Regions from separate parts of the Pseudomonas sp. ASL7 genome, predicted to be linked through region 2. Evidence: riboswitches for the same ligand, from Rfam matches in the RefSeq annotation. Region 2 holds a riboswitch; the other holds the start of a gene.
What was found. A riboswitch is a leader RNA that binds a small molecule or an ion and turns the genes downstream of it on or off. The one in region 2 is predicted to bind cobalamin.
Positions count from the first base shown of each region.

Region 1 (12,048 bases), 880 kb from region 2:
GCCGTATCGCCGTTTTCATAGTGGAAGCGCAACAAGCGGTCGGTGTCGGCCACGTAGAGGTCATTGCCGACCAGCGTCATGCCGAAGGGGGAGTTCAGGTGTTCGAGGAACACCGTGCGGGTTTCGGCAATGCCATCGTGGTCCTTGTCTCGCAGCAGCGTGATGCGGTTCGGACTCGGTACGGCCGCGCCGGCGCGGCCCATGACTTTGCCCATGATCCAGCCGCGAATACCTTTGCTGTCATCGGGTTTCGGTGGTGCGTTGGTTTCGGCCACCAGCACGTCGCCGTTGGGCAACACATAGAGCCAGCGAGGGTGATCGAGGCCTTCCGCAAAGGCCGCGACCTGAGTTCCGGCGGCTGCAATGGGTTTTGCGCCAGCCGGCCAGCCAATCGCCGGGGCGATGTTCACCGTCGGGATCAGGGTCTTGTTGGGTTCTGGCAGTTTTGGCGACGGACCCGTGCCGTCGGAGACTTGCAGGCTGGCGGTTTCACCACAGCCGGCGAGCCCTCCGGCGAGCGCGATGACAATGATGAGTTGGAGCTTGCACATGCCGGTCGTCCCTATGAATGCCCTATCTATTCATAGAGACGCCGAGAGGATTGAAGGTTCAACCGGTCAGCCGCGTGCTTCCTTGAATAGCACGGCGATGCCCGGGTGATAGTTGCCCGCTTCATTGCGCAATTTTCGGTAAGCGTAGGGGAAATACCAGGCGACGGCGCAGCTGTGTTCCTTCTGCAGGTCGTCGACCATGTCCTGGAGTTCTTCCGGCGTGGCGCCATGCTGGGCCTTTTGCGGCGCGACAAACAGGCAGCCGAGTTTCAGGTCGCTGGCGTAGCTGATTTTCTTCGCGTCGCTGGTGATATCGAGCAAGGCTTGAGTCAGGTTCAGGCTATTGACCCGAGGCCAGCGCTGCGTGGCCTGGAGGTAAGCGCGTTCTTCAGGGGTGGCGATAAACAGATCGGCGCGCGCATTGCGTTCGCCTTCTTCGGTTTGCTTACGGGTCGACGTTTGTTGCAGCGTGACCATTTCCGCCATCCAGGCTGCAGTGGAAAGCAGCCCGAGGTTGGCTTTTTCATCGAACCAATACGGGGTTTCGTTATCGCCGCGCACAGCGTTGTAGCGGTCGATACAGACAAACCAGCGCTCCAGCACCGGGCGCAGGAATTCCAGCTTCGGATTGCTGATGATCATGCCTTGCATGTTGCTCACCCTTGTTATTTTGATTGCGGTTATGGCTCTTTGATATCACTGCTCGCGCTGTGACACAACCTTGGCGTCAGCCGATTGACCGGCGGCAGTATATCGTTCACCGGGGTTCTGTCTTCATTTGACGCTCCACCCCCAACCCTCTAACCTTCGCGGCTTGTTTCAGGTGCTCTGTGACCCTGGTCGACAGAGTGAAACAGGGAAGCCGGTGAGTCATCCCTTCAAACGAAGGGGGTCACGATCCCGGCGCTGCCCCCGCAACGGTAAATGAGTGAAGACTGCGCCTTGAGCCACTGTGTCGACTGTCGACATGGGAAGGCGCGCAGTCCGGCGTATCGCCGCTTATGAGCCCGGAGACCGGCCTGATTCATCCAGCGGCATCACGGTGGGCGATGCCAGGCTTTTTGCCGTCAATTCTTGTGCCTGCCCGCCGTTATCCAGCCTCAACGGAGAGCTCCCCCATGACTGATTCCCCTGATCGTGACGAACGCCATCTGGCGCGCATGCAGCGCAAAAAAGCCGTGATCGACGAACGCATCGCCAACTCCCCGAATGAATGCGGCCTGCTGTTGGTGCTGACCGGCAACGGCAAAGGTAAAAGCAGTTCAGCCTTCGGCATGCTGGCCCGGTCCATGGGCCATGGCATGCAATGCGGCGTGGTGCAGTTCATCAAAGGTCGCAACAGCACCGGCGAAGAGTTGTTCTTCCGGCGCTTCCCGGAGCAGGTGCGTTTTCATGTGATGGGCGAGGGCTTCACCTGGGAGACCCAGGATCGCCAGCGCGATATCGCTGCCGCCGAAGCCGCCTGGGCCGTGTCGCAGCAATTGCTGCGCGATCCGTCGATTGGCCTGGTGGTGCTCGACGAGTTGAACATCGCGCTGAAGCACGGCTATCTGGATCTCGATCAAGTGCTCAGCGATTTGCAGGCCCGTCCGCCGATGCAGCACGTGGTCGTCACCGGTCGCGGCGCCAAGCCTGAGATGATCGAACTGGCCGATACCGTCACCGAAATGGGCGTGATCAAGCACGCGTTCCAGGCCGGGATCAAAGCGCAAAAAGGCGTCGAACTGTGAGTCAACCACGTCATTGCCCGGCGGTACTGATTGCCGCGCCGGCTTCCGGTCAGGGCAAGACCACCGTCACCGCCGCGCTGGCCCGTTTGCATCGCAATCAGGGGCGCAAGGTTCGCGTGTTCAAATGCGGCCCGGACTTTCTCGACCCGATGATTCTCGAGCGTGCCAGCGGTGCGCCGGTGTACCAACTGGACATGTGGATGGTCGGCGAGCAGGAGAGTCGCCGGCTATTGTGGGAAGCCGCTGGCGAAGCCGACTTGATCCTGATCGAAGGCGTCATGGGGTTGTTCGACGGTACGCCGTCCAGCGCGGACCTGGCGCGGCACTTCGGTGTGCCGGTGCTCGCTGTGATCGACGGCACGGCCATGGCGCAGACGTTTGGCGCACTGGCCCTGGGGCTCGCGCGTTATCAGCCGGACTTGCCATTTGCCGGTGTGTTGGCCAACCGCGTCGGCACGCTGCGTCATGCGCAATTGCTCGAAGGCAGCCTGACCGAAGGGCTGCGCTGGTACGGCGCCTTGTCCCGGGAAACCGGGATCGAATTGCCGAGTCGGCACCTGGGGTTGGTTCAGGCCAGCGAGTTGAACGATCTTGATGTGCGCCTCGATGCGGCGGCGGACGCCTTGGCCAGCAGTTGTGAGGTCGCGCTGCCGCCAGCGGTGGAATTCGCCGCCCCGGATGTGATCGCTGCTGAGCCTTTACTGGCAGGGGTGCGGATAGCGGTCGCCCGCGACGAAGCGTTTGCTTTCACCTATGGCGCGAGCCTGGATTTGCTGCGAGCCATGGGCGCCGAGTTGCTGTTTTTCTCGCCGATCCGTGACGCCCGATTACCAGAGGCAGACAGCCTTTACCTGCCGGGCGGTTATCCTGAATTGCACCATCTGGCGCTGTCACAGAATGCCACGATGCTGGCTGCGATCCGTGCGCACCACGTGGCGGGCAAACCGTTGTTGGCCGAGTGTGGCGGCATGCTTTATCTGCTCGATTCGTTGACCGATGTCGAAGGCACTCGCGCTGAGCTGGTTGGCCTGCTGAGCGGTGATGCGGTGATGCAGAAGCGTCTGGCCGCGTTAGCGTTACAAGCGGTCGAACTGCCCGAAGGTGTGTTGCGCGGGCATACCTATCATCACTCGTTGACCAGCACCGAGCTGGAACCGATTGCTCGTGGTTTAAGCCCTAACGGCGGGCGCGGGGCGGAGGCGGTTTATCGTGAGGGGCGGATGACCGCTTCCTACGTGCACTTCTATTTTCCCTCCAATCCGACCGCTGTAGCCGCGTTGTTTGCGCCTGATCATGACACCGCCATCGCGAGCAGGCTCGCTCCCACATTTGAGAGTGTGTTGCCTGAAGAAATGCTGTCCACTGTGGGAGCGAGCCTGCTCGCGAAGAGGCCATGACCGATAACGCATTCTCCGAAGCCGAACGCGCGGCGGTCTACCGAGCCATCGGCGAACGCCGCGACATGCGTCACTTCAGCGGCGGCAGCGTCGAGCCAGAGTTGCTCAGGCGCCTGCTCGAAGCCGCGCATCAGGCGCCGAGCGTCGGCCTGATGCAGCCTTGGCGTTTCATCCGCATCAGCGATCGGGCCCTGCGCGGCAAGATTCAGGTGCTGGTGGAAGAAGAGCGTATCCGCACCGCCGAAGCCCTCGGCGAGCGCACCGACGAATTCATGAAGCTCAAGGTCGAAGGCATCAACGACTGCGCCGAAGTTCTGGTCGCCGCGTTGATGGATGATCGCGAGCGGCATATTTTCGGCCGTCGCACCTTGCCGGAAATGGACATGGCCTCGTTATCGTGTGCGATCCAGAACCTCTGGCTGGCCTCCCGCGCCGAAGGGCTGGGCATGGGCTGGGTCTCGCTGTTCGAACCGCAAGCGTTGGCGGACCTGCTGGGGTTGCCCATCGGCGCAAAGCCGATGGCGGTGCTTTGCCTCGGACCGGTCAAGGAGTTCTACCCGGCGCCGATGCTGGTGCTCGAAGGCTGGGCGCAGGCGCGTCCACTCAGCGAATTGCTGTATGAGAATTATTGGGGAGAGAGTCAATGAGTGTGGCGTTGTTGAGTGTTGCCGCCGTGGCGCTGGATGCGCTGCTGGGTGAACCCAAACGCTGGCATCCGCTGGTGGCGTTCGGCCGTTTTGCCGACCGCATCGAGCAACGATTCAATGGTGGCGGTCGCGGCTGGCGCAGTCACGGCGTCACCGCGTGGGTGATCGCGGTAGTACCGCTGACGCTGCTGGTCACGGCATTGTCCTGGGCGCCTTATGTCGGCTGGATCGTCGAGATTCTCGCACTCTATTGCGCCCTTGGCCTGCGCAGCCTTGGCGAGCATGTCGTGCCGGTGGCCAGCGCGTTGCGCAGCGACGACCTGGACCAGGCGCGCCAACGCGTGAGTTACCTGGTCAGCCGTCAGACCAGTGAACTGGATAAAACCGAAGTCGCCCGTGCGGCCACCGAGTCGGTATTGGAGAACGGCAGCGACGCGGTGTTTGCCGCGCTGTTCTGGTTTGCCGTGGCTGGCGCGCCGGGCGTGGTGCTCTACCGTTTGAGCAATACGCTGGATGCGATGTGGGGCTACCGCAATGAACGCTTCGAACGTTTCGGTTGGGCCGCGGCAAAAATCGACGACATCCTCAACTACATTCCAGCGCGACTGGTGGCATTGACCTACGCGCTGCTGGGCAAAACCCGACTGGCGCTTAAATGTTGGCGCACCCAAGGCCCGACCTGGGACAGCCCGAATGCCGGTCCGGTAATGGCCGCCGGTGCGGGAGCACTTGGCGTCGAGTTGGGCGGGGCGGCGATTTATCACGGTGAACTGCATCAGCGTCCACCACTGGGCGAAGGCGTGCCGGCGGATGCCGACGCCATTGACCGTGGCTGGCAATTGGTCCAGCGCGGCGTAGGGTTATGGCTGCTGATTCTCTGCGTGGGGGCTGAATTTTATGCTTGAACACGGTGGTCGGTTACGTAAAGCGGCGCTCGATTTCGGCATTGCCGAAGCCGATTGGCTCGACTTGTCCAGTGGCCTCGCGCCCTGGCCGTTTGCGGTTCCGGAGATTGCGCAGCAGATCTGGGCGCGTTTGCCGGAAACCGATGATGGCCTGGAGCAGGCCGCTTGCGATTATTACGGCGCCGCCCAGGTGTTGCCGGTTGCCGGTTCGCAAATGGCGATCCAGCTGCTGCCACGATTGCGTCGGGCCGGCAAGGTCGGCGTGCTATCACCCTGTTACGCCGAACACGCCGAAGCATGGCGACGCAATGGCTACATTGTGCGCGAGGTGATAGAGCAGGAAGTCGACTTCTATCTCGACAGCTTCGACGTGCTGGTGGTGGTCAATCCGAACAATCCCACTGGCCTGAGCCTGCCCCCAAGCAGGCTGCTCGACTGGCATGCACGACTGGCTCAGCGCGGTGGCTGGCTGGTGGTCGACGAGGCGTTCATGGACAACACGCCGTCCTTGAGCCTGGCGCCTTTTACCCATCAGGTCGGTTTGATTGTGCTGCGCTCCTTCGGCAAGTTTTTCGGCCTGGCCGGTGTGCGGCTGGGTTTTGTCCTGGCCGAGCGCAAGCTGCTCAAGTTGCTGGCCGAACAAGTGGGGCCGTGGGCGGTCAGCGGGCCTACCCGGGTGGTCGGCCACGCCTGCCTGCTGGATACCGAAGGGCACGTCAGGCAACGGGCGCGCACCGAAGCGGCCAGCGAGCGTCTGGCGCTGCTGCTTGAGCAGCACGGCTTCAAGCCCCAGGGTGGTTGCGCGCTGTTCCAATGGCTGATCACCGAACGCGCCGAACAGCTGCATGAATTCATGGCCCGGCGCGGCATCCTGCTGCGGCTATTCACCCATAACAGCAGCCTGCGTTTTGGTTTGCCCGGCAATGAAGCGGACTGGGCGCGTCTCGCGCAAGCGTTCGGTGCCTACGCTGAGGAAAACCGATGACTGAGTTGATAGCTCCGAGCGCCACTTCGATGGTTCCGAGCGCCACTTTGATGGTGCAAGGCACTACGTCGGACGCCGGCAAAAGCACACTGGTGACAGCGCTGTGTCGTTGGGTCACGCGTCAAGGCGTGCGCGTCGTGCCATTCAAACCGCAAAACATGGCGCTCAACAGCGCAGTGACTGCCGACGGTGGCGAGATCGGGCGCGCGCAAGCGGTGCAGGCCCAGGCGGCCAACCTTGAGCCGCACACCGACATGAACCCGGTGTTGCTCAAACCCAACAGCGACACCGGTGCCCAGGTGATCATTCATGGCCGCGCTGTCACGACGATGAACGCCGTCGCCTATCACGATTACAAAGCCATCGCGATGCAAGCGGTACTGGCCTCCCATGCACGGTTGAGCGCGGCGTATCCGGTGGTGATGGTTGAAGGTGCCGGCTCGCCCGCCGAGATCAATCTTCGCGCCGGTGACATTGCTAATATGGGCTTTGCCGAGGCGGTGGATTGTCCGGTTGTGCTGATTGCCGACATCAATCGCGGCGGTGTCTTCGCCCATCTGGTGGGGACCCTGGAACTGTTGTCGCCAAGCGAACAGGCGCGGGTCAAAGGTTTCATCATCAACCGCTTTCGCGGCGACATCGCCTTGCTGCAATCGGGCCTCGATTGGCTGGAGGCGCGCACCGGCAAGCCGGTGATCGGCGTGTTGCCCTACGTGATGGATCTGCACCTGGAAGCCGAAGACGGCATCGATCAGCGTCAGATCGACAAGGCAGATCAGGTGCTGAAAGTACTGGTGCCGGTGCTGCCGCGCATCAGCAACCACACGGATTTCGATCCGCTGCGCCTGCATCCACAAGTGGATCTGCAATTTATAGGTCCCGGCCAGACGATTCCGCCCGCGGATCTGGTTATTCTCCCCGGTTCGAAAAGCGTGCGCAGCGACCTTGAGTATCTGCGGGCCAGCGGCTGGGATAGCGCTATTGCCCGACACTTGCGCTACGGCGGCAAAGTGTTGGGGATCTGTGGCGGTCTGCAAATGCTCGGCGAACAGGTGCACGACCCTCTGGGGCTCGAGGGCGCGCCGGGTTCCAGTGCCGGTTTGGGCTTGCTGGCGTTCGACACGCAGCTCGAAGCAGAGAAGCAATTACGTAACGTGCGCGGGCGTCTGGCGTTGGAAAATGCAGCCGTCAGCGGCTACGAAATTCATGCCGGCGTGACGACTGGGCCGGCCCTGGAAAACGCCGCCGTGCAGTTGGACGATGGGCGCTGCGATGGTGCACAAAGTGTCGATGGGCAGATTTTCGGAACGTATCTGCATGGGCTCTTCGAATCACCGGCGGCGTGCAGTGCGCTGTTGCGCTGGGCGGGTTTGCAAAAGGTCCAGGAGGTCGATTACCACGCATTGCGCGAGCGCGATATCGAGCGGTTGGCGGATTTGGTGGAGAAGCATCTGGATACTCGGCTATTGCGCGAACTCTGCGGGATTTAAGGTGATTTGAAGTAAGCCATCGCGAGCAAGCTCGCTCCCACATTGGATTTTCGGCGTTCACAGAGCCCCTGTGGGAGCGAGCTTGCTCGCGATGAGGCCCGTCGCTCCACCGCCAATTAGAAGGTTATAAGTATGCTGCAACTGATCCTCGGCGGCGCCCGTTCCGGTAAAAGTCGCCTGGCCGAAAAACTCGCGTCCGACAGCGCTCTGGCGGTCACCTACATCGCCACCAGCCAAGCCCTCGACGGCGAAATGAACGAACGGGTGGCCCATCACCGCGCCCGTCGTCCGGCCGAATGGGCGTTGATCGAAGAACCACTGGAACTGGCCCGCGTGCTGCGCGAAACCGCCAGCGAAGAGCATTGCTTGCTGGTGGACTGCCTGACGCTGTGGATGACCAATCTGCTGATGCTCGACAATTCCGAGCGCCTGACGGCCGAACGGGAGGCCTTGCTGGACTGCCTGGCGTCATTGCCAGGTGAAATCATTTTTGTCAGCAACGAGACCGGAATGGGTGTCGTACCGCTGGGCGAATTGACTCGCCGCTACGTCGATGAAGCCGGTTGGCTGCATCAAGCTTTGGCCGAGCGCTGTCAGCGAGTCGTCTTGACCGTCGCCGGCCTGCCCCTGACTTTAAAAGGAACCGCGTTATGACTCAATCCTGGTGGCTGAACCCGTGCAAGCCGATCGATACCCAAGCGGTCGAGCAGGCAGAGGCCCGTCAACAGCAGCTGACCAAACCCGCCGGTTCCCTCGGTCAACTGGAGGCGGTGGCAGTGCAACTGGCGGGTTTGCAGGGGCGGGTCAAACCGCATCTGGATGAACTCTGGATCGCCATTTTTGCCGGTGACCATGGCGTGGTGGCCGAAGGCGTGTCGGCGTTTCCCCAGGAGGTCACGGGGCAGATGCTGCACAACTTCGTCAGCGGTGGTGCGGCGATCAGCGTGTTGGCGCGACAGCTGGGGGCTGCTCTGGAGGTGGTTGATCTCGGCACCGTGACGCCGTCCTTGAACCTGCCGGGCGTGCGTCACCTGAATCTCGGTCCGGGCACGGCGAATTTCGTCGAGGGCCCCGCCATGACGGCGGCCCAAGGCGAGCTCGCCCTGCAGGCGGGTCGCGACAGTGTGCTACGCGCCATTGCAGCGGGCACGCAGTTGTTTATCGGCGGTGAGATGGGCATCGGCAATACCACCGCGGCCAGCGCGTTGGCCTGTGCGTTGCTGGATTGCCCCGTGGTGCATTTGACCGGGCCGGGCACCGGGCTGAACGCGGCGGGTGTCAGCCATAAAGCCCGGGTCATCGAGCGCGCGTTGGCGGTGCACCAGGCTCAGCGCGGTGATCCGTTGCAAACCCTGTTTAACCTCGGCGGTTTTGAAATTGCCGCACTGGTCGGTGCGTACCTGGCCTGTGCTCAGGAAGGCGTCGCGGTGCTGGTAGACGGGTTCATCTGCAGCGTCGCCGCGTTGGTGGCAGTGCGATTGAATCCTGCGTGCCGTCAGTGGCTGTTGTTCGGTCATCGCGGCGCCGAACCGGGTCATCGTCATGTGTTGGAAACCCTGAACGCTGAACCCTTGCTGGACCTCGGTCTGCGTTTGGGCGAGGGCAGCGGCGCTGCATTGGCTGTGCCGCTGCTGCGTCTGGCCTGCGACCTGCACGGGCAAATGGCGACTTTCGCCGAAGCTGCGGTGGCGGATCGCCCGGCATGACCTTGCGCCTCGATCTGTTGCGCCACGGTGAAACCGAACTCGGTGGCGGCTTGCGCGGCAGCCTCGACGATGCGCTGACCGACAAGGGCTGGGCGCAGATGCGTGCGGCAGTGGTTGAGCAGGGGCCCTGGGATCGCCTGGTCAGCTCGCCGTTGCAGCGTTGTGCGCGGTTCGCCGAAGCGCTCGGGGCGCAACTGGGGTTGCCGGTGCAGCTGGAGAAAGACCTGCAAGAACTGCACTTCGGTGCATGGGAAGGGCAGAGCGCTGCAGCGCTGATGGAAACCGATGCCGAAGCGTTGGGGCTGTTCTGGGCCGACCCTTATTCGTTCACCCCACCTCAGGGTGAGCCCGTCGCGGACTTTTCAGCGCGAGTGTCGGCGGCGATCGATCGGTTGCACGCGACCTGTGCCGGCGAGCGCGTGTTGCTGATCAGTCACGGCGGCGTCATGCGTTTGTTGCTGGCGCGGGCACGGGGACTGCCCCGTGAGCAGTTGCTCAACGTTGAAGTCGGTCATGGTGCGTTGTTTTCGCTGTCGGTCGAGTCGGGTGGCCAGCTTAAGGAAGTGCTCTGATCATGTTGCCGTTCTGGATCGCCCTGCAATTCTTGAGCAGCCTGCCGATTCGTCTGGCGGGCATGCCGACGCCAGAGGCGGTGGGGCGGTCGCTGTTGTTTTATCCGCTGGTCGGTCTGCTGTTTGGCGTGATTTTGTGGGCGCTGAACTGGGTTTTGCAGGGCGCACCGTTATTGCTCCACGCCGCGTTGCTGCTGACGGCGTGGGTGTTGCTCAGCGGCGCGCTGCACCTGGACGGCCTGGCCGACAGTGCCGATGCGTGGCTCGGTGGGTTCGGCGACCGTGAGCGCACGCTGACGATCATGAAAGACCCGCGCAGCGGGCCGATCGCGGTCGTGACGCTGGTGCTGGTGTTGTTGCTTAAATTCGCTGCGTTGCTGACATTGATCGAGCAGCAGCATGGCGCTGTGCTGATCATCGTTCCATTGATGGGGCGTGGCGCAATGCTGGGCTTATTCCTGACCACGCCTTATGTGCGTGCCGGTGGTTTGGGGCAGGCGCTGGCCGATCATCTTCCACGTTCGGCTGGCAAGCAGGTGTTGGCGGTCAGTGCGTTAGCCTGTGTTCTGATTGCAGGCCTCAGCGCTGTGTGGGCGCTTGCGTTGTCGGCGGTGGTGTTTGTCTGGCTGCGGAAAACGATGCTCCGGCGATTGGGTGGCACGACGGGTGATACGGCGGGGGCATTGCTGGAATTGCTAGAGGTTGCGGTGTTGGTGGGGTTGGCATTGACCTGATATTTATGTGGTTGATGTGCTGGCCCCTTCGCGAGCAAGCTCGCTCCCACATTGGAATGTGGTCACCTGTGGGAGCGAGCTTGCTCGCGATTGCGGTTTACCAGACACTCTCAAAACCTCTGAACGAACTCATCTGTAACTTGATTTAATACAACCGCGGGTATATACACGCACCATGCTCGACTCTCAATGTTTATGCATCAATCTGCGACGCGCCGCCCGTGGCGTCAGCAGGCATTACGACGGCGCTCTCGACGGCTTCGGGATCAACGTTGCCCAGTATTCTCTGTTGTGCAATCTACAGCGTCTGGACCAACCGAGTATTTCCACCCTGGCCGAAGCGATGGGGCTGGATCGCAGTACTCTCGGGCGCAATTTGCGAGTACTGGAAGGCGAAGGGTTGCTCACGCTGGTCGAGGGCGAGGACATGCGCAACCGCATTGTGAGGCTTACCGAGGCCGGTGTTGAACGGCTGGCAGCTGCGTTGCCTGCGTGGGAAGCGGCGCAGCAGCGCTTGATTGATCGCCTGGGCGCCGAGAAGCGCGAAACCTTGCTGAGACTGCTGGACGAACTGGCTTGAGGCCAGTTTGTATGATCTTAAGCGGGTATATACCCGCTACCGGAGAACAAGAATGACATCGATGTGGCGTACGTGCGGGTGGGTTCTGTTGGGGAGTGCGCTGATTCTTGCGTTGTCGCTGGGCGTGCGGCACGGCTTCGGGCTGTTTTTGGCGCCGATGAGTGCGGAGTTTGGTTGGGGGCGCGAGACGTTTGCTTTTGCCATCGCCTTGCAAAACCTGATCTGGGGGCTGGCGCAGCCATTCACCGGTGCGTTGGCTGACCGTTTCGGCGCCGCGAAAGTGGTGCTGGTTGGCGGTGTGCTGTATGCCTTGGGCTTGATGTTCATGGGCTTGTCCGACTCGGCGGTGACATTGTCCCTGAGTGCGGGTCTGTTGATTGGTATCGGCCTGTCGGGTACGTCGTTTTCGGTGATTCTTGGCGTGGTCGGGCGCGCAGTACCGGCGGAGAAACGCAGTATGGGCATGGGCATCGCCAGTGCCGCCGGCTCTTTTGGCCAGTTCGCCATGTTGCCGGGGACGCTGGGGCTGATCGGCTGGCTCGGCTGGTCGGCGGCATTGCTGGTGCTGGGCTTGTTAGTGGCATTGATCGTGCCGCTGGTGAGCATGCTCAAGGATAAGCCATTGCCGCTGCTGGGCCATGAACAAACCTTGTCCGAAGCCCTGCGCGAGGCGTGCTCGCATTCGGGTTTCTGGCTGCTGGCGTTCGGCTTTTTTGTCTGCGGTTTCCAGGTGGTGTTCATTGGCGTGCAT
Region 1 covers NZ_CM155279.1:256,479-268,526, forward strand. The annotation lists gene AC1MDT_RS01185 (PQQ-dependent sugar dehydrogenase) at 1-551, opposite strand, end outside; gene AC1MDT_RS01190 (hypothetical protein) at 618-1,202, opposite strand; cobalamin riboswitch at 1,356-1,588, shown strand; gene cobO (cob(I)yrinic acid a,c-diamide adenosyltransferase) at 1,670-2,281, shown strand; gene AC1MDT_RS01200 (cobyrinic acid a,c-diamide synthase CobB) at 2,278-3,678, shown strand; gene bluB (5,6-dimethylbenzimidazole synthase) at 3,675-4,325, shown strand; gene cbiB (adenosylcobinamide-phosphate synthase CbiB) at 4,322-5,230, shown strand; gene cobD (threonine-phosphate decarboxylase CobD) at 5,223-6,215, shown strand; gene AC1MDT_RS01220 (cobyric acid synthase) at 6,245-7,705, shown strand; gene cobU (bifunctional adenosylcobinamide kinase/adenosylcobinamide-phosphate guanylyltransferase) at 7,838-8,359, shown strand; gene cobT (nicotinate-nucleotide--dimethylbenzimidazole phosphoribosyltransferase) at 8,356-9,411, shown strand; gene cobC (alpha-ribazole phosphatase family protein) at 9,408-9,983, shown strand; gene AC1MDT_RS01240 (adenosylcobinamide-GDP ribazoletransferase) at 9,986-10,717, shown strand; gene AC1MDT_RS01245 (MarR family winged helix-turn-helix transcriptional regulator) at 10,893-11,297, shown strand; gene AC1MDT_RS01250 (MFS transporter) at 11,350-12,048, shown strand, end outside.
Region 1: it holds a riboswitch for cobalamin, as region 2 does, so the genes downstream of both, cobO (cob(I)yrinic acid a,c-diamide adenosyltransferase) here and cobW (cobalamin biosynthesis protein CobW) in region 2, are expected to answer to the same signal.

Region 2 (12,048 bases):
TCAGTTTGTACCTTAAAATTTGGGGGCTGTTATTCGTCCTCAGTACGCTGTCGTATCTTGTCGACTATTTTCACTTCCAGGGCTACCTCAGGTGGTCCCTGATTATCACGCTCATGTTGTTGAAGGCAGGTTTAATTGTCTCCATCTTCATGCATATGGCCTGGGAACGGTTGGCCATGGTCTACGCGATATTGGTGCCACCCTTGTGTTTACTGGTGCTCGTCGGATTGATGGCCACCGAGGCAGACTATGTTTACCTCAGCCGGGTCATTTTCTTTGGCCAATAAGCAGCTTTCGGATGGCCTTGAGTCTCCAGGAGCTAGCCCGATATCACTCGCTTGAACTGATGCCATTTGTGCTGCCAGGCCACTGTCCAGTGAGGGGCTGCCGTTCCCGTGCCGGCGATAGTCAGCTTTGGATGATGTTCGATTACCCGGTCCAAAACCGATTCCTGATTCGGTTCAACATCCACGAAGAAGATATGTTTGCCCTCTTCTACGACCTGTTTAAAGCTGCGGAAGTGAGCGTTCGGCACCTGGATACCAAACAATCCACCTTCCCAGATGCAGAAGCCAAATATAACAACGGCAAGGAAGATAAAAGGCACCCAGCCGGCAGCGGATTCGGTCCAGCCCATCCAATAGGCGCCTCCAAGGACCAGCACCGCGAGTGGCACACCGACCACCGCACCAATTTCACCCGAGTGAACAGCATCTTGTTTCATTAACGAGTTAACCTCGTGGAGGTGATGTTGTTCTACATCAGCCACTTTTTCACTGAGCACGTGAATTTGTTCGGAGTTGATGCCGCTGGCTTCCAATTCATACTCAACGGTTTCAAGATCGTTGAGATTGTCACTGATGTAATAGTGTCGATTCATGCCACACCTCCCATCTCGTGTTTGCTGCAGACCTCCTCTGTCCGGCAGCCGTCAACTGAGATTTGCAGTCGGTCTCTGTACCGTGGGGAACGTTGCCCACTTCATGCAATCTGCAAGAAGTATAGCACCCGCTAGCATGCAGATCAGGCTACGTCAAGACCAGTCAGTGCATCGGTGAACGTTGCAGCCCTGCCTAATGCTTGAGTGACGCCAGCACCCGTTCGGCATTCGCCTCGCAGGCGATACCTTCCGGTCGTGCCTGGATGTCCTCGATCACTCTCAGCAACTTCGCCTTGCTCTGCGCCAGGTGCTGTTGCATCACTTCAATCTGCTCGACTTTACGCTCAAGGCCCGCCACCAGTTCGTCGCGCTTGAACGCGCCCGTCGTGACGTCCGGCAAGAGCCGCTTTAGCTCTTCCAGACTGAAGCCGGCCTGCTGGGCACACTGGATGATTTCCAGGGTTTGCAACGCTTGCGGCGGATAACGTCGATAACCGTTGGCCTGGCGCTCTACCTGACGGATCAGGCCTTGTGCCTCGTAAAACCGAATGCGCGACGGGTTTAAACCGCTCAACTGTGCCAATTCACCAATCTTCATCATGGCCTGATTTACCTGCTTGACATTAAAGTTAACTTTAAGCTTAGCCTCTGCTCTTCACTAATGAGGAGTCAAGCATGTCGCCCTTCCAAACGCTGAATTTGCCCAACGGCCAGACCATCGGCAATCGCATCGCCAAAGCCGCGATGGAAGAGAACCTCGCTGACACCGAGCAGGCTCCGGCGCAGGCTTTGTTCCAGCTCTATGAGGCGTGGGCCGAAGGCGAAGCCGGCCTGTTGCTGACCGGTAACGTGATGATCGACCGCCGCGCCATGACCGGTCCCGGTGGCGTGGTCCTGGAAGACGAGCGGCACCTTGAACGCTTCCGCCAGTGGGCAACCATTGGTCGGGCCCGGGGCGCGCAGTTCTGGATACAGCTTAACCATCCCGGCCGCCAAACCATGGCCAACCTCGGCCAACAGGCGTGGGCACCTTCGGCGGTGGCGCTGGATCTGGGCGGGTTCTCGAAGATGTTTGCCGAGCCCAAACCCATGAGCGAGCGCGATATCGAAGGTGTCATTCAACGCTTCGCCACCAGCGCAGCGCTGGCGGAAAAAGCCGGGTTCACTGGCGTACAGATTCATGCCGCACACGGCTACCTGCTCAGTCAGTTCCTGTCGCCGCTGACCAATCAACGCTCTGATCAATGGGGCGGCTCGCTGGAAAATCGCGCGCGTCTGCTGTTGGCAGTGGTTAGCGCCGTGCGCAAATCGGTGTCGCCGCAGTTTTGCGTCGCAGTGAAGCTCAACTCCGCAGACTTCCAGCGCGGCGGCTTCGATGCCGACGATGCGCGGCAAGTGATCCAGTGGCTCAACGACCAACAGATTGATCTGCTGGAGCTCTCCGGCGGCAGCTACGAAGCACCGGCCATGCAAGGTGAAGCACGGGATGGGCGCACGCTGGCGCGAGAGGCGTATTTTCTGGAGATGGCCGGTGAGCTGGCCAGTGTGGCGCGCATGCCGGTGATGGTGACAGGCGGGATTCGGCGCCTGGCAATCGTTGAACAGGTGCTCGACAGTGGCGTCGCCATGGCCGGGATCGGCACCGCCCTGGCGCTCGAACCTGACTTGGTTAAACACTGGCGCCTCGGCCAGAACAGTCATCCGCAGCTGCCGCCGATTCGCTGGAAACGCAAACCGTTGGCCGCACTGGCGAACATGGCGGTGGTGAAGTTCCAGCTCCACCGCCTGAGCCGTGGGCGCAAGACCCGGCCCGGGGTGTCAGCGTTGCTGGCGTTGATTCTTGATCAGTTGTACATCAGACGCCGTACTCGACAGTACCGCCAGGCGATGGGAGTGAGGTGATCGAGTTGACGAAGATCCCCAGCGGGGTTGTTCGGGGCATTAGCTATCTGGCATTCAATGGTGGCTTCGACTGACCGGCCCTCATCGCGAGCAAGCTCGCTCCCACAGTTGATCTCCATGTTTGATAGAACGCGGACTAATGTGGGAGCGAGCTTGCTCGCGATGAGGGCAGCATAGACAGCAAAGAATTCAGCCTGAAACCAGCTCGTCGATATGCCGATAATCGGCTTGCAGTGCTAATGCCAACTGCTTCGCGCGTCCAAGCCGGATCGGGCCGCGTTCGATGTCGATCAGCAGCCCCGGGCATTCGAGCGCCGGCAACATCGACCACGCCTTCAAACGGCCATCGGTGATCAACAACAGTCGCTGCTTTTCCGCTGGAAAACGCTTCTGTCGTCTCACCAGCCAGCCCCCCGCCTCACCCAGCGCGGCCAGCAACGGCGTACCGCCGCCCGCGCCCAGCCTGTCCAGCCAGTCGCGCAACCCGGCGGACGCTTTCAATCCTTGCACCTGCCACGTTGGTGCATGGCCGCTGGCGGTCAGCAAGGCCAGGCGGGCGCGCTGGCGATAGGCGTCGTCGAACAGTTGCGCCAGCAGGCCCTTGGCATCGCTCAACGCCTGATGGCGGCGAGTTGAAGCCGAGGCATCGACAATCACCAGCCACAGTTCGTGTGGCGAACGGGTGCGCAGATGGAACAACACTTCGTCGCGCTGCCGCGGGCGGCCGTTCAACAATGTACCGGGCCAATTGACCGGTCCACTACGCGCAGCGTGACGCTTGCCCTGTCTACCGTTGTCCAGCCGTCCGGCACGGGGTTTGGCATTCGCCCCCGCATCAGATCGCGGGCGAATGCCTAGGGCTTTTTTGGCCAGCTCGGCACTTCACGTCGAGCACCGACCGGCAACGCCTGGGCGGGCATCTCGCCCCAATTGCCCTGGCCTTCGCTTGGGCTGGCGTTTTGGCCGCAGGGTGCCTGGTTTTGTTGCGGTGCCGGTGGCGTCTGTTCGCGGCGACGATGGCGCAAGGCGAACTCGGCGACCGCGTCGATATCTGCTTCGGCGATTGCATTCACACCTCGCCATGCCGCGTGGGCACGGGCAGCGCGCAACCAGACCAGATCGGCGCGCAGGCCGTCGACACCGGCGGCAAAACAGCGCTCGGTGATGTGTGCCAGCGCTTCATCGTCAAGGGGAATGCTCGCCAGTGCGCGGCGCGCCTTCTCACAACGTTCGCGCAGCGACTGCTGCTGGCTCTCCCAATCGGCGCAGAAACGTTGAGGATCGCTGTCGAAATTCAGACGACGGCGAATGATCTGGCCACGCTCGGCCGGCGCCGTATGGCCACTGAGGGCGACGTTCAGGCCGAAGCGGTCAAGCAACTGCGGACGCAACTCGCCCTCTTCCGGGTTCATGGTGCCAATCAGTACGAACTTCGCCGAATGCCGATGGGAAATGCCGTCGCGCTCGATCAGGTTGGTGCCGCTGGCGGCCACGTCGAGCAGCAGGTCCACGAGATGATCGGGCAGCAGATTGACTTCATCGACATAGAGCACACCGCCGTCGGCCTTGGCCAGGACGCCGGGGGAAAATTGTGCGCGGCCTTCGCTCAGGGCAGCGTCGAGGTCGAGGGTGCCGACCAGGCGCTCTTCGGTAGCACCAAGTGGCAAGGTGACGAATTGGCCGCTGGCCAGCAGGTCCGCCAAGCCGCGGGCCAAGGTGGACTTGGCCATGCCGCGCGGCCCCTCGATCAGCACACCGCCGATTTTCGGGTCGATGGCGGTGAGGCAGAGCGCGAGCTTCAGGTCATCGGCGCCGACCACGGCGGAGAGCGGGAAATGGGGGGTGTCGGTCATTATTAAATCTCGGTCATGGTCGGTGATCTATCTACAAATGTGGGAGCGAGCCTGCTCGCGAAGGGGCTGTGTCAGACAACATCAATCTTGAATGATCCACCGCTTTCGCGAGCAAGCTCGCTCCCACAGGGGAAAGTGTCAGGTCTCTTCTTCTATATCGAGCAACAAATTCTCCAGCGCCTCACGATACTCGCCCGGCGCCTGCCACATCCCCCGTTGCTGCGCTTCCAGCATCCGCTCGGTCATGTCGCGCAACGCGTGAGGATTATGCTCTCGAACAAAATCCCGGGTCGCCGGATCCAGTAAATAGGCATCGGCCAGCAGTGCGTATTGGTGATCGTCGATCAGCTGCGTGGTGGCGTCGAACGCAAATAAATTGTCGACCGTCGCCGCCAGTTCAAAGGCGCCTTTATAGCCGTGTCGCTTCACGCCGTCGATCCACTTCGGATTAGCCGCCCGGGAACGGATCACCCGGTTCAGCTCCTCCTTCAAGGTACGAATCTTCGGTAGATCCGGCTGACTGTGATCGCCATGGTAACTGGCTGCGATTTTGCCGCTGAGGCTTTCCACGGCGGCGAGCATGCCACCCTGGAACTGGTAATAGTCATTGGAGTCGAGCAAGTCATGCTCGCGGTTGTCCTGGTTTTGCAGCACGGCTTGCACCTGGCTCAGGCGTTGGGCGAACTGGTCTCGGGCGTCGGTGCCTTCATCGGAACCACCATAAGCGTAGCCGCCCCAGGTCAGATACACCTCGGCCAGGTCTTCGCGGCTTTGCCACAGGCGACCGTCGATGGCGCCTTGCACACCCGCGCCATAAGCACCGGGTTTGGCCCCGAAAATACGCCAACCGGCCTGACGCCTGGCCGCGTCTTCATCCAGACCCGATAGCATCAACCCCTCGCGCTCCGCACGCACTTTGGCGGCCAACGGGTTCACATCATCCGGCTCATCCAATGCGGCCACCGCTTGCACGGCGGCATCGAACAGGCGGATCAGATTGGCAAAGGCATCACGAAAGAACCCGGAGACGCGCAGGGTCACGTCCACGCGCGGACGGTCCAGCAGGCTCAACGGCAAGATCTCGAAATCGTCGACGCGCTGACTGCCAGTGGCCCAGACCGGGCGCACGCCCATCAGCGCCATGGCCTGGGCGATGTCATCGCCGCCCGTGCGCATGGTCGCGGTGCCCCAGACCGACAGGCCGAGCTGACGCAAGTGATCGCCATGGTCCTGCAAGTGTCGCTCAAGAATCAGGTTCGCTGACTGGAAACCGATGCGCCATGCGGTAGTGGTCGGCAGGTTGCGCACGTCCACCGAGTAGAAATTGCGCCCGGTGGGCAGCACGTCCAGTCGACCCCGACTGGGAGCACCGCTCGGGCCGGCCGGGACGAAACGCCCGCTCAGGGCGTCCAGCAAGCCGCGCATTTCTGCCGGGCCGCAGGCGTCGAGGCGTGGAGCGACCACTTCGCGCAGGTGGTCGAGGATGTCGCTAACATCAGTCCACACAAAATCCTGTGGGAGCGAGCTTGCTCGCGAAAGCGGAGTGTCAGTCGATATTAATCTGGCTGACACACCATCGCGAGCAAGCTCGCTCCTACAGGGATCATTCACCGTCTGGGAGATCAGTTGAGCGGCGAACAGTTCCAGGCGTTCGCGGGTGTCGCCCGCCGTGCGCCAGAGCTCGTCGTTCATCGACAACAAAGCATCCGGGCGAGGTCCGGTCCAGGGTTCGGCCAATGCACAATCCAGCGGATCGAAGCCCAATTCGAACGCCTTGGCCAACGCCCGCAACAAACTCGACTGCGCACCACGGCCATCGCCACGGGGAATACGCAGCACTGCCAGCAATGTGTCTATGCGCAAACGCCCGGTCGGCGATTCGCCGAAGATGTGCAGGCCATCGCGGATCTGCGACTCTTTCAAGTCACATAAGTAGGTGTCCAGACGCGGCAACCAGATCGCTGCATCGGCATCGCTGTCGAGCTTTTCGTCCAGCTGCAGTTCGCGGTCGATGTGCGTATCGCGCACCAGCTGCAGGATGTCGCGCTGCAACTCGCGGGCACGGCGCGGATCGAGCAGTTGCGCTTCGTAATATTCATCGGCCAGCAGTTCGAGGTTACGCAGCGGCCCGTAGGTTTCGGCGCGGGTCAGTGGCGGCATCAGGTGATCGATGATCACCGCCTGAGTGCGACGCTTGGCCTGGGCGCCCTCACCCGGGTCGTTGACGATAAACGGATAGATGTTCGGCAGCGGCCCGAGCAGCGCGTCCGGCCAGCAATTTTCCGACAGCCCGACACCTTTGCCCGGCAACCATTCGAGGTTGCCGTGCTTGCCAACGTGAATCACGCCGTGGGCACCGTAGGTGTCACGCAGCCAGAAGTAGAACGCCAGATACCCGTGGGGCGGCACCAGGTCCGGGTCGTGATAGACCGCACTCGGATCAACCTGATAACCGCGCGCCGGTTGAATGCCGACGAACGTCAGGCCAAAGCGCAGACCAGCAATCATCATCCGTCCGCCGCGGAACATCGGATCGTTTTGCGGCGTGCCCCAGCGTTCGAGCACGGCTTGGCGATTGGCCTCGGGCAAGGCGTTGAACATTCGGCTGTAATCGTCCAGCGCAAGGCTTTGCTGGCAGGGACGCTGATCAAGGGTGTCGAGGTCGTTGCTGACGCCACCGAGCAATTGCTGGATCAGCGCGGTACCGCTGTCGGGCAACTCGGCTGGTAGCGGATAACCTTCTTGATAAAGCGCCTGCAAGATATTCAGCGCCGCGGCGGGTGTGTCGAGGCCAACGCCATTGCCGATGCGCCCGTCACGGGTCGGGTAATTGGCGAGGATCAGCGCAATGCGCTTTTCGCCGTTCGGTACGCGCGCCAGGTCGATCCAGCGCCGCGCCAGTTCAGCGACAAAATCCATGCGTTCCGGTTGCGCCCGGTAGCACACCACGTCCGACTGGCTGCGCTCGCTGCGCCAGGCCAGGTCCTTGAAGCTGATCGGCCGGCTGATGATCCGCCCATCCAGTTCCGGCAGTGCGATGTGCATCGCCAGGTCTCGTGGACCGAGGCCTTGTTCGCTGGCGCGCCAACCGGGTTCGTTGTCCTGGGCACAGATCGCCTGAATCACCGGGATATTGCGGCGAAACGGCCGCAAGTGCGGCGCTTCGGGGCTGGACTGGGCGAAGCCGGTGGTATTGAGAATCACCGAGGCGCAGGCTTCATCCAACAGGTCCTCGACCACCGTCAGGCAGCCGGGTTCTTTCAAACTGGCCACCGCAATGGGCAACGGGTTTAACCCCGCTGCCTGCAAGCGCTGGCAGAAAATATCGATGAAACCGGTGTTTGCCGCCTGCAAGTGCGAGCGATAAAACAGCACCGCCGCCACCGGCTGTCCGGCCTGCCAGTCGGCTTGCCAATCGCTCAGTTCAGCGGGGCTTTTGTGCGGGTGGTAGATCGCGGTGCGCGGCAGGGTTTGCGGCTCGGCCCAGCTATAGTCGCGACCCAGCCAACGATTGGCCACGCAGCGGAAAAAATCCAGGGCATTGCTCATGCCGCCCTGACGCAAAAACTGCCAGAGCCGGTCCCGATCGCTGGCAGCCACGGTGCTCAGGTCACTGAGTTCAGGGTCGGGGCGGTCATCCCCCGGCACCAGAATCAACTGCACGCCACGCTGGGACAATTCCACCAGCCGCTCGACGCCGTAACGCCAATAAGCGATGCCGCCATGCAAAGAGATCAGAATCACCTTGGCGTGGCGCAGCACTTCGTCGACATACAGGTCGACCGACGCATGATTTTGCACCTGCATCGGATTTGCCAGGCGCACGCTCGGGTAATCGTCGGGCAATTGCTGCGCGGCTTCGGCGAGCAGCGCGAGGCTGGAATCGCCGCTGCACAGGATCACCAGCTCGGCGGGGGTTTGTCCAAGGTCGGCAATGTTGTCATCCGACACGAAACCGCCGGGCTGGGTCCTGAGCAGGTGCATGGCTTAAACGCTGAGCGCAGCGCGCAGTTGCGCTTCGAGTTGAGCGGCGTCCAGCTCCTGGCCGATCAGTACCAGACGCGTGGTGCGCGCTTCTTCAGCGCCCCACTGACGGTCGAAATGCTTGTCGAAACGCGTGCCCACGCCCTGGATCAGCAGGCGCATCGGTTTGTTCGGAACGGCGGCGAAGCCTTTGACCCGCAGGATGCCGTGCTTGACCACCAGCTGGGTCAGCGCGTCCATCAACAGGCTTTCGTCGGCTTGCGGCAGTTCAATCGAAATGGAATCGAAGGCGTCGTGGTCGTGATCGTCCTCGCCTTCATGGTGATGGTCGTGGTGGCTGTGACGGCTGTCGATGTGTTCTTCGGAGCCGGCACCAAGGCCGATCAACACGTCCAGTGGTACGCGACCGCTGCTGGCTTCGATGACTTTCACCGCGGGCGGCAGTTCTTCGGCGACTTCCAGGCGCACGCGAGCCAGGTCTGCAGGGCTGATCAGGTCGGCCTTGTTGAGAATCACCAGGTCGGCGCTCGCCAGTTGGTCGGCAAACAGTTCGTGCAGTGGCGATTCGTGGTCCAGGTTCGGATCGAGTTTGCGCTGGGCGTCGACCTGGTCCGGGAATGCAGCGAAAGTGCCCGCCGCCACGGCCGGGCTATCGACGACGGTGATGACCGCGTCAACGGTGCAGGCGCTGCGGATTTCCGGCCACTGGAAGGCTTGAACCAGTGGCTTTGGCAGGGCCAGGCCCGAGGTTTCGATGAGGATGTGGTCGAGATCGCCGCGACGGGCAACCAGTTCGCGCATCACCGGGAAGAATTCTTCCTGGACGGTGCAGCACAGGCAGCCGTTGGCCAATTCGTAGACGCGGCCATTGGCTTCTTCTTCGGTGCAACCAATCGCGCATTGCTTGAGGATTTCGCCGTCGATGCCCAACTCGCCAAACTCATTGACGATCACCGCGATACGGCGGCCCTGAGCGTTGTCGAGCATGTGCCGCAGCAAGGTGGTTTTGCCCGAGCCGAGGAAGCCGGTAACGATGGTGACGGGGAGTTTGGCCAGTGTTTTCATCGGATGCCCTTTGGCAAGGTGGCGGGCAAACGGGACGACGACCGGCAACGCGGACGCGCGTGCCTGAAGAGTTCGCCATCGGATCACCCCGCCCGGTTGTAGTGAGAATCTGTATCGAGGCAGGTCTCCTGGCTGACGGTGCGCCGGGCCGTTGGCCTGGCATTCACTGCGCCTTCCCGCGAACCCGTTGGACTGGGTTTGCAGTGGCGTGGCAGCGAACATCACCGTTCACAGTTGCGGGGGCAGCCGCGGCATTGACCGCGTTCCCTTCTTAGCTTCGGCAACCGCCGAAGAACCTCGAAAGCGCAAGGCTACGCATGGTGTGGGGGCGGGTCAATGTCTTGTAGCGCCTGCACCGGCCCCTTCGCGAGCAGGCTCGCTCCCACAGGTGATCGCATTCCCCTGCGGGAGCGAGCCTGCTCGCGAAGAACTCACCTCGGTCCCGAGTTGAGAACCTTTGCCAATTGACGCCCATCCCCCACCCATGCTCTCCTACGCACCTTGTTACGGGTGCCCTTCACAGGGTGAAACGGGAAACCGGTGAATCATGTGCTTTACTCTAAAGCCATGTCAGTCCGGTGCTGCCCCCGCAACGGTAAGCGAGTGAAGAATCAAATCCACTGTGCCAGCAGTTCGGCATGGGAAGGTGATTCTTGCAGGTTTCGGCTGACGCCAAAGCCCCTCGCGAGCCCGGAGACCGGCCCGCAACACAAAGTGACGATTACGTTCACTGAATAACAAACCCGCGGTGGGCGGGCGCTGTTTGAACGTCTGCGTGCCCGACTCGCAGGGGTTTTCCATGCGCTCTATCCACCTGCCGACAGACCAGAGGGAAGCGCCATGTCGACCATCACCAGCACCAACCACAGCACCGCCAGCACCACCACAACCCTGAGCCAACGCCTGATCGCCGCCGTGTGTGCGTCGATTCTTGGCGCTAGCCTTGTGTACTTCGCCGGTTTCTCGCACATTGCTGCGGTGCACAACGCTGCGCACGATACCCGTCACAGCTCCGCTTTCCCGTGCCATTGAGACCTGCTGACATGATCAAGCGTATTGCGCAAACCGCAGGTTTTACCGGGCTGCTGGCCGCCCTGCTACTGACCTTGCTGCAAAGCTTTTGGGTGGCTCCGCTGATTCTTCAGGCGGAAACCTATGAGAAAGCCGCGCCAGCCGTTGAAGTTCATGAACACGCCGGTGCCGCCATGGCCGGCCACACCCACGATGCAGAGGCCTGGGAGCCGGAAGACGGCTGGCAGCGTGTGCTGTCGACCACGGGCGGCAACCTGGTGGTTGCCGTCGGTTTTGCCCTGATGCTCGCCGGTCTTTACACCCTGCGTGCACCGACCAAAACCTCTCAGGGTCTGCTCTGGGGCCTGGCCGGTTATGCGACCTTCGTTCTGGCACCCACACTGGGTCTGCCGCCTGAACTGCCAGGCACGGTCGCTGCCGATCTGGCGCAACGGCAGATCTGGTGGATTGGCACCGCCGCTTCCACCGCTGTCGGTATCGCGCTGATCGTATTCAGCCGTCATTGGCTGATGAAAGCCCTGGGTGTGGCGATCCTGGCCGTTCCGCACGTGATTGGCGCGCCACAACCGGAAGTGCATTCGATGCTCGCGCCGCAAGCCCTGGAAGCTCAATTCAAAATCGCTTCGCAGCTGACCAACATGGGATTCTGGCTGGCCTTGGGCCTGATCAGCGCCTGGTTGTTCCGCCGCAAAAGCGATGGCCACTACCACGCATGACTGATACCCGCACAGCGCCGACTTTAGTGGTCGGCCTGGGCTGCCAGCGCGGCTGCCCTGTCAGCACGCTGCGGGCGCTACTCGATCAGGCGTTACAGGCTCATCAAATCCAACTTCACGAGATCAAGGCCCTGGCCAGTATCGATCTGAAGCGCGATGAACCTGGCCTGATCGAACTGGCCACACAACTTGGGTTAAAAGTGATGTTTTTCAGCAGCGAACAGTTGGCGGGCTATCAACTGCAACTCAGCCACCATTCACAGATCGCGTTCGAGCGCACTGGCTGCTACGGCGTGGCGGAAAGTACCGCCCTGGCCCTGGCCGAACAACTGGCTCAGGTGCCGGCAAAGCTGCTGATTACGCGACAAAAATATGCCCAGGCAACGTTGGCATTGGCCGGGCCTGCGTAAAATCCTCGATAATCCTCGCCTTCGATCATGAGCAATCTTCATCTGAAGCCTTGCCCTGCCCCTTTTTCTCACAGGAACCGACGATGACCGTCTACTTCATTGGCGCAGGTCCCGGCGACCCGGAGCTGATCACCGTCAAAGGCCAACGGCTGATTCGCAACTGCCCGGTGATCATCTACGCCGGCTCTCTGGTGCCCGCCGCCGTG
Region 2 covers NZ_CM155279.1:1,139,381-1,151,428, reverse strand. The annotation lists gene AC1MDT_RS05320 (cytochrome C oxidase subunit IV family protein) at 1-287, shown strand, start outside; gene AC1MDT_RS05315 (magnesium transporter) at 320-880, opposite strand; gene AC1MDT_RS05310 (MerR family transcriptional regulator) at 1,074-1,478, opposite strand; gene AC1MDT_RS05305 (NADH:flavin oxidoreductase/NADH oxidase family protein) at 1,556-2,782, shown strand; gene AC1MDT_RS05300 (vWA domain-containing protein) at 2,972-3,517, opposite strand; gene AC1MDT_RS05295 (magnesium chelatase ATPase subunit I) at 3,637-4,635, opposite strand; gene cobN (cobaltochelatase subunit CobN) at 4,774-8,619, opposite strand; gene cobW (cobalamin biosynthesis protein CobW) at 8,623-9,684, opposite strand; cobalamin riboswitch at 9,786-9,999, opposite strand; cobalamin riboswitch at 10,176-10,404, shown strand; gene AC1MDT_RS05280 (CbtB domain-containing protein) at 10,525-10,716, shown strand; gene AC1MDT_RS05275 (CbtA family protein) at 10,728-11,432, shown strand; gene AC1MDT_RS05270 (cobalamin biosynthesis protein) at 11,429-11,842, shown strand; gene cobM (precorrin-4 C(11)-methyltransferase) at 11,926-12,048, shown strand, end outside.